DNA from 2 places in the Photobacterium swingsii genome. Region 1 is predicted to be linked to the other one. Evidence: predicted binding sites of a transcription regulator. Region 1 holds the regulator's gene; the other holds the start of a gene.
What was found. Region 1 encodes CRP, which controls carbon source genes, mostly activating them, when cyclic AMP is high. Its sites were predicted from a motif close to TGTGANNNNNNTCACA; they were not measured.
Positions count from the first base shown of each region.

Region 2: recB (exodeoxyribonuclease V subunit beta) is a predicted target of CRP. The motif match lies at 2,855-2,870, and genes of this name have one in related genera.

Region 1 covers NZ_AP024852.1:265,491-269,711, forward strand. Annotated here, with positions in the region: gene astD (succinylglutamate-semialdehyde dehydrogenase) at 1-726, shown strand, start outside; gene OCU77_RS01225 (DUF1338 domain-containing protein) at 827-1,621, shown strand; gene OCU77_RS01230 (hypothetical protein) at 1,698-1,892, opposite strand; gene crp (cAMP-activated global transcriptional regulator CRP) at 2,115-2,747, opposite strand; gene OCU77_RS01240 (OsmC family protein) at 3,020-3,424, shown strand; gene OCU77_RS01245 (phosphoribulokinase) at 3,520-4,221, opposite strand, start outside.
Region 2 covers NZ_AP024852.1:639,160-643,380, reverse strand. Annotated here, with positions in the region: gene recB (exodeoxyribonuclease V subunit beta) at 1-2,635, opposite strand, end outside; gene recC (exodeoxyribonuclease V subunit gamma) at 2,992-4,221, opposite strand, start outside.

The DNA of each region.
Region 1 (4,221 bases):
GGCGGCAATAACCCTATGGTGATTTCAAATGCCCACGGTGATGTGGAAGCCACGGTATACACCATAATTCAATCAGCGTTCATTAGCGCTGGCCAGCGTTGTACCTGTGCCCGCCGTTTGTATTTACCCAAAGGTGAAGTGGGTGATGCCATTGTTGCGCGCTTAGTTGAAGCAACGGCGCAGCTACGCATTGATGGGCCATTTGCTGATCCTCAGCCTTTTATGGGGCCACAAATATCAATACAAGCTGCTGATGGCATTATTGCCGCGCAAGCGAATTTGGTGCGCCTTGGGGGAGAGGTTCTGCTTGAAGCGAAACGTGGTCAAGGGGCGATTGTCTCACCGGCCATCATTGAAGTGAGTGCCATTGCTGACTTGCCTGATGAAGAATACTTTGGTCCATTATTGCAAGTCGTACGTTACGAGGATTTAGCCCAAGCCGTTACCTTGGCAAATAATACCCGCTACGGCTTATCGGCTGGTTTGATCTCCACCGATGATAGTGAGTGGCAATATTTTATTGACCATATCCGTGCAGGCATAGTGAACCGTAACCGTCAGCTGACTGGTGCGAGTGGGGATGCTCCATTTGGTGGTCCTGGCGCATCAGGTAACTTACGTCCGAGTGCTTACTATGCCGCTGACTACTGTGCGTACCCTATGGCATCGATGGAGGGTGAACAAGCTGAGCTACCTGCACAGCTATCGCCAGGTATTACTTTGTAAGCAAGTTGAGCAGACATCATCAAACTAAAAAAGAAGTGCCATACTGATTAGGTCGAATCAGGGCACTTCTACATCCATCACCAGCGGGGAGCATCTCAACATGGAAAGAGTAGAGCAACTGTTTAACAACTTATGGCAAGACTATATTCAACGCCTGTGCCCATCAGCGGATCAAGTACATACATTACTGACCGAAGATGAGCCGCTACTGAATGACCATATTGCGTTGCGCACATTTAACTTACCGAAAGTCGGACTGGATGTGCTAGCCGCACCCTTTATTGCGATTGGTTACAAACCTTGTGGCACTTACCATTTTGAGTCTAAAAAACTCTACGCTGAGCATTTTGAACACCCAAACCCTGCGGCGCCAAAAGTGTTTATTAGTGAGCTATTGGTGGGTCAGTGTTCCTCATTATTGCAGCAATCGGTACGTAGTTTGATTGATCAAGTGCCAGAGCAAGCGGTGAAAGATCCTGCCTTCTTGTATGGCGGCCGTTTGTGGGACATTGATTTTGAAACGTATGAGATGTTAGCCGCAGAGAGTGAATATGCAGGGTGGTTAGCGGCGCATGGCTTTGGCGCGAATCACTTTACGGTTAGCATTAACCAACTAGAACAATTTACTGAAGTGGCCGAGGTGAATCACTTATTGGCACATAATGGCTTTGCCATCAATGTATCGGGTGGAGAAGTGAAAGGCAGTCCTGAAGAGATGTTAGAGCAGTCTTCTACCATGGCAGATAAAGTCCCTGTCGCTTTTTTAGATGGGGTAAAAACGATCCCTGGTGGTTTTTATGAATTTGCCAAGCGCTACCCGCAAGCCGATGGTGAGCTTTATACCGGATTTGTCGCTGCGTCGGCGGATAAGATCTTTGAAAGTACCGACAGCTAGAGTGCAATGTTCCGGCCAATCCCAGCGTTTCACGCAGAGGTCATGTTGATAGCATGGCCTTTGTTCTATCTGTGGCTTAATACAGGCTTTCTAAAGGCGGTGACCACTGCGAGCCTTCTTGGCGCTGCGGCGTATTCGCTAATGAGATATGTTGTTCGAGAAAGTGACGTTGGCCACTGAACCCTGTCATCTCAACAGTTGTGGGTAGTGGGGCAATCACGCTCGGTGGTGGGGTGTTAGTGTTGTACGGAGAAAAACGTTCGATATCCATATCACGAACTCCATGATGCCGATTTTGTCGGGGAAGAGGTGACGTCGTCCATCGACGTCTGTTATGCACAATGTAGCAAAGGTGGCGTAGTTAGCAAGTGAAGAATCAGTGACAAGGTTAGCAAATTTGGATTTAGATATACGCCATAGGTATGGTGTTTTTCCGATATAAAAAAAGCCGCAAAAGCGGCTTTTTTCTAGTGATAATCGATAAATCAACAGATTAACGAGTACCGTATACCACGATAGTTTTACCGTGTGCAGAAATCAGGTTCTGTTCTTCAAGCATCTTCAAGATACGACCAACGGTTTCACGTGAACAACCTACGATTTGACCGATTTCTTGACGGGTGATCTTGATTTGCATACCGTCTGGGTGCGTCATTGCATCAGGTTGTTTCGCTAGGTTAAGTAGCGTCTGTGCAATACGACCCGTTACGTCTAAGAACGCAAGGTCGCCCACTTTTTGGCTTGTTACTTGAAGGCGAGTTGCCATCTGTGCAGACAAGCGCATCAAGATGTCTGGATTAACTTGGATTAGCTGACGGAATTTCTTAAATGAAATCTCAGCAACTTCACAAGGTGTCTTCGCACGAACCCAAGCTGTACGTTCTTGACCTTCTTCGAAAAGGCCAAGTTCACCGATGAAGTCACCTTGGTTTAGGTAAGAAAGAATCATCTCTTTGCCTTCTTCATCCTTGATAAGAACAGCAACAGAACCTTTTACAATATAGTAGAGAGTTTCCGCTTTCTCACCCGCATGAATCAAAGTGCTTTTTGATGGGTACTTGTGAATGTGGCAATGTGAAAGAAACCACTCTAGTGTTGGATCTGTTTGAGGTTTACCTGGAACCATATTACTAACTTCCTCTGCGTTTGTTGCCCAACAACGACATCCCTATAATTTCAGTCTGGGCTTAACAATAGAATTGCTCGCTGGTTAGGATATTAAGTCAGCCGCTGGGCTGCAAGCTCACTTGAATAATTAATTGAGAGTTTAACTTTTTTCGGTGGGCATTTCTTGATATTGATCTATCTGAAATCGTCATTTTGTACTCATAAGTGTGCACATGATCACACGGTTGTTAGATTATGCAGAATTGACGCCAAAACACTAAGGAGAAAGCAATGCAATCACGTGTGAAATGGGTAGAAGGAATGACTTTTCTTGCCCAGTCAAATTCGGGTCATAGTGTGGTGATGGACGGCAATGGTGGCGAAAAAGCACCCAGTCCAATGGAGTTGGTTTTGATGGCGGCTGGTGGTTGTAGTTCGGTCGATGTTGTTGATGGTTTACAATCTGCAGATCAACGTATCACGGGCTGCGAAGCACAAATTTCCTCGGTGCGCCGCGAGACAGCCCCACGTATTTTTACCTCGGCAAATTTGCATTTTGTGGTGACGGGACATGATCTTGATGAAGCCTTGGTGGCAACAACCGTCGCTAATTCGCTCGAGAAATATTGTTCGGTTTGTTTGATGCTGGGTGAAGGGGTTGAATTGACGCATTCATACGAAGTGATCGCCGCATAAATCTATTGCTAGGTAAACTGTAGCAGCATGATAAAAACGGAGACTTGAGGTCTCCGTTTTGCTGTTATTTGTTTCACACGGCAATTAAACCGCGACTAGCCGATTTTCCCTGTTTCAATCAGCTGCTGGATCAGAGGACGCATTATTAGCTCCATCGCAAAGCTCATTTTGCCGCCCGGTACCACCAAGGTATTGTGGCGTGACATGAATGAGCCTTGGATCATCGACAATAAGTACGGGAAGTCGACATTCTTGATCCCACGAAAACGGATCACCACAAAGCTTTCATCTAAACTCGGGATCCCTTTGGCGCTAAGTGGGTTCGAGGTATCCACGGTGGGAACACGCTGGAAGTTAATATGAGTCCGTGAAAACTGCGGCGTGATGTAATTGAGGTAATCATCCATCGAGCGCACAATAGATTCCATTACAGCTTCACGAGAATGACCGCGGTCACGGGTGTCACGAACAATTTTTTGAATCCACTCTAAGTTGACGATTGGTACCATGCCAATCAAGAGATCAACATGCTGCGCAACATTGGTTTCACCGTCGACGACCCCGCCATGTAAGCCTTCATAAAATAAGAGATCGGTATTTTCAGGTAGCTCTTGCCATGGGGTGAAAGAGCCTGGCATTTGGTTATAAGGCACGGCTTCATCAAAGGTGTGCAGGTAGCGGCGGAATTTGCCGGTACTGTCTTCACCGTACTGATGGAAAAACTGTTCGAGTTGCGGGAAATCGTTCGCTTGGGGGCCAAAATAGCTGATATGGCGGCCCTGTTCTTTGGCTTTACG
Region 2 (4,221 bases), 370 kb from region 1:
CAGGCGGCTCTGCCACTGTTATTGCAGGGAGGCTTTCCGCTAGCTTCGCCAGTGCGATCTCCAGATCGCTAATCCCCCCTTCTTGACCATTTTGTACCAAGTACCCCATCGCAGATTGATGTAAGCCAGTTGGCTCTTTGGTACTGCGACCATTGCGAATCGGCGCCATACCCACAAAACAGCCGTACACCGCCCGTGTTAATGCCACATAAATCAGACGCAAGTCTTCGGCTAACCGTTCTTTATCAGCCTTCTCTAACGAATCAGCTTGCTTAGTAATATCCAAAATGGTCAAGTTTTGCTGCTCATCGTGGTACTTCGCTTCACTGGCCGCACGATAACTGCACACAAAGGGCATAAACACCAAATCGTATTCCAACCCTTTGGATTTATGGATAGTCACGATCTGAACCAAGTTACGTTCAGATTCTAATCGCTGGATTTGATCGTCAGCATTGCCATTAGGTTCAGCAACATGTTCCGCTAACCAGCGCAGTAAGCCATAGTCACTATCAAGTGTTTGGCTAGCTTGCTGCAATAACTCACCAATATGCAGTAAATCCGTTAAACGCCGTTCACCACCGTCTTCTGCTAATAATCGCTCAGCAATGGCATTGCGGCTCATCACCGCACGGAGCATTGGCATCACACCACGGCTTAACCATAATTTACGGTAATCTCTAAATTCAGTCACCGCGGTTTCCCAGCGGGTTTCATCGTTATTCAATAAATCCAAATCCGCCGCGGTATAAGCAAATAAACTCGATGCTAACGCCGCCCGCAGTGCTCGTTCATTTTCAGGGGTTAATACTGCTTGTAACAACCGCTGAATATCGGCCGCTTCAGCACTGCCAAACACACTATCTCGGTTAGATAAATACACACTGGCAATGCCTTGCTCGGCCAGCGCGTGGCGGACTAATTTACCTTCGCTCCCTGTGCGCACCAAAACGGCAATATCGCCCGCTTGAATCGCTTTCTTGTGGTCTTTATCTTGGAAATAGGCGCTATCTTGCTGCGATTGGGTCAAAATATCTTGGATTTTAGCAGCCGTCGCCTCCGCCATTACCTCTTGGTAATTACCTTTGGTAACAGGTTTACCATCCAAGCTCTCTTGATGCCAAAACGTCAGCGCATGCTGTGCCTGACCAGCGAGCCACCAGCTACGATCTGGCGCTTTAGGGCTATGATCAACCGATAAAAACTGAATATCTTGGTCATACATAAATGGGCTATCAGGATGCTCAAATACCTGATTGACCGAAGCGATCATATCGGCGGTTGAACGCCAGTTTGTCCCTAGGGTGTAGTGATCAGTTACCTGACGGCGCGCTTGAATATAGGTAAAAATATCCGCACCACGGAACGCGTAGATAGCCTGCTTCGGATCACCGATCATGAACAAGCCACAACCACTTTGTTTGGCTGTGTCTGTGGTATAAATATTACTGAAAATACTGTACTGCAGCGGATCGGTATCTTGGAATTCATCGATCATTGCCACTGGATATTGGCTGCGAATGCGATCCACTAATAAGTCATCACTGTCGTTATCAATTGCTGCCGACAACTGCGTCAGCAAATCATCAAACGATAACCAGCCTTTACGTTGCTTGGCCTGCGCCAGTAATTCTCGACACTCTGCAATCGCATGAGCTAATAGCGGATCGCGTAAGTTAGCCGGGTTATCCAATAACTCAGCAACCGCGGCAAACACTTCATGCTCTGGCGGGTTATCTTTCGATTTTTCAATCAAGATCTGCTGATGAAAACGCTCAAGCTTATCGGGCAAGTCATAGTTCACCGTTGGCGTTGCTGCCCACTGCGACACTTGCTCTAACCAAGTTGGTAAACTTTTTTTGGTATAGCTGCGTTTGTTGACACCAGAACCCGCAATTAAAGGTTCTAAATCTGCTTGGTGTTCACACCATAGGGCTTTCAAACTATCCAAGCGCTGCAGATTTTGTTGGTGAAGATCGGCCAAGGATTCCGTCATCGCATCGATGCTGAGCTTCACCGGCGCGCCGGTTAAACTGCCACCTAAATCTTTCAATAAGGCTGCTGGTGATGACCAAATATTACGAACTTCTTGTGCCAAGGCATGCGGTAAGTGATAAAAAGTACGACGCCAATAATCCGCAGCCACCATGCTTTTTAACTGGCTTTCATCAGTCACGAATTCATTATTAAAACGACTGCCCGACTCAAACGCATTTTGAGTCAGCATCCGCTGACAAAAACCGTGAATGGTATAGATGGCCGCTTCGTCCATCTGGCGCTCGGCTTGTAATAAAATTTGAGCGGCCGTTTTATGATCTTGAATCTCTTCAAGCAAAGGCTGGATCACAGGATCATTACTCACCCCACGGCTAAACGCTAAGCGTGCATCATGGATACGAGCACGAATACGATCGCGTAACTCTGCGGTAGCCGCTTCAGTAAAGGTCACCACCAAAATTTGATCGACATTGAGTTCAACCTTATGACGGCTATCAGCACTGCCATGACCTAACAGCAAGCGTAAATATAAGCTGGCAATGGTAAAGGTTTTTCCTGTCCCAGCTGAAGCTTCAATTAAACGCGCCCCGTGCAGAGGAAACGTCATCGGGTGCAGTGTATTTGCGTTATTATTCATCCCCGTTGCCCTTCTCTACGTTGGATTTTACTGTTAGTGATCGTTGTGTTGGCGCAACTAACATTGCGCTGACGCTAGGTAATATCTTTGGTGTCATCAAGGTTCACCTTGCTGAATATCTTCAGTTAGCGTTTAGCTCGTTATTCATCACGATCTAATGTGATCAACAACTTAGAAATAAACACTCGCCTGCTTGAATAAGTTTTCTATCTATCAATGTGAGAGACTTCTCACAGTTTAACGCTATCGCTTTGGTTAGTATCGCAGCCAGAAACGTGGTCACCTCTGGACCGGTGGCCGTACAGCGAACACCCTACAAATAAGAATGATTTGCTGACGGCCACACTACTTCCTCGCTATTCTTCTACTTTTTCACTATTTAGTACCGCAGCTTGCAATATTCTACTGGCGAGTTGTGACGCATCATTGGCCACATTATCATCCCATACTGGCCATACGCGTGCGATATAACTGTCTGCACCTTCACCAGCAAATAAGTAACCATCATTGAAGGTATCAGCCATTTTCTTCAAGGCTTTTTGAATAGTCTCGTCGTCATCTTTGAAACTTCCATCGCGCCCGATCCTCGCTTGGATCCCTGCCAGTGCTGTTTTAGGGAAATACGCTAATGGTTGATTTAAGCCATCAAAATACAGCTCGATAATGTCTTGTAGATACTGGCGTGCAGTTTGAGCATCAATAGGAAGCAAACGCCGGTATTCATCATTACCAATCAAGTGCGTTATCTTCTGAGCCTGAACTTGATTTGGGTTTTGCGGCTGCATTGCCGCCAAGCAGAGATGATCGATCCATGCAATCAGCAGATCTTGGGCTCGTATTTTACCACTACGATAGCGTACCAAGCCGGATTGATAACCTTGCTTAAGCCAACCTTGTAGGTTCACCTTGTGACCTTGATAACTAAAGGTTAAGTCAACTTCCTGATCATCTAAAGGAGCATGAATTAACGGGAAAATCTGCTCGGTGAGCGCCAAGACATCATTGCGGGTGATCGCTAAATCTAAATCCCCAAACGCCGCAACAGGTAGCCGTCCAGCCGCTTTTTGTTGCGCCGAGAACTCATCGAAGACAGCATTTTCATCTTGGTTTGCTAACTTGGCGTCCAAGAGTTGTTGCAATAACTGCTCCCGCATTAAGTAACCGTCTAAGCCGTTAAGCGTGAATGGTTCATCATCTTCTGTAATGCCCATAGGTGGCTCAAAGAAGACTTTTAAACGGCGATTAAAGAAGTAACGTACAGGCAAACGCCAAAAACGTTGCAGTTCAGATAAATCAAGCTCTAGCACTTTGTCATCAGCCAGCGGCTCTGGTTCCAGTGCCGAAAGTTGGAAAGCTTGTCCTGCCTGCCCTTTACGCTCTGCCGCAGGCAGCCATTCAACCGCATAGCTAGCGTTGTCACCTTCAAACGCACTTGGGCTAAATGGCACCAAAGGATGGAAGTGATTCAAGTGATGCTTGATCTTGTCCGCCGATTGATCGACAGGCAATGTTTCATCACCAGCAAGGCAGTAACCCTGCTGACAATACTCCACCAGCTCACTCACTAATACTGATGGAACTTTCTC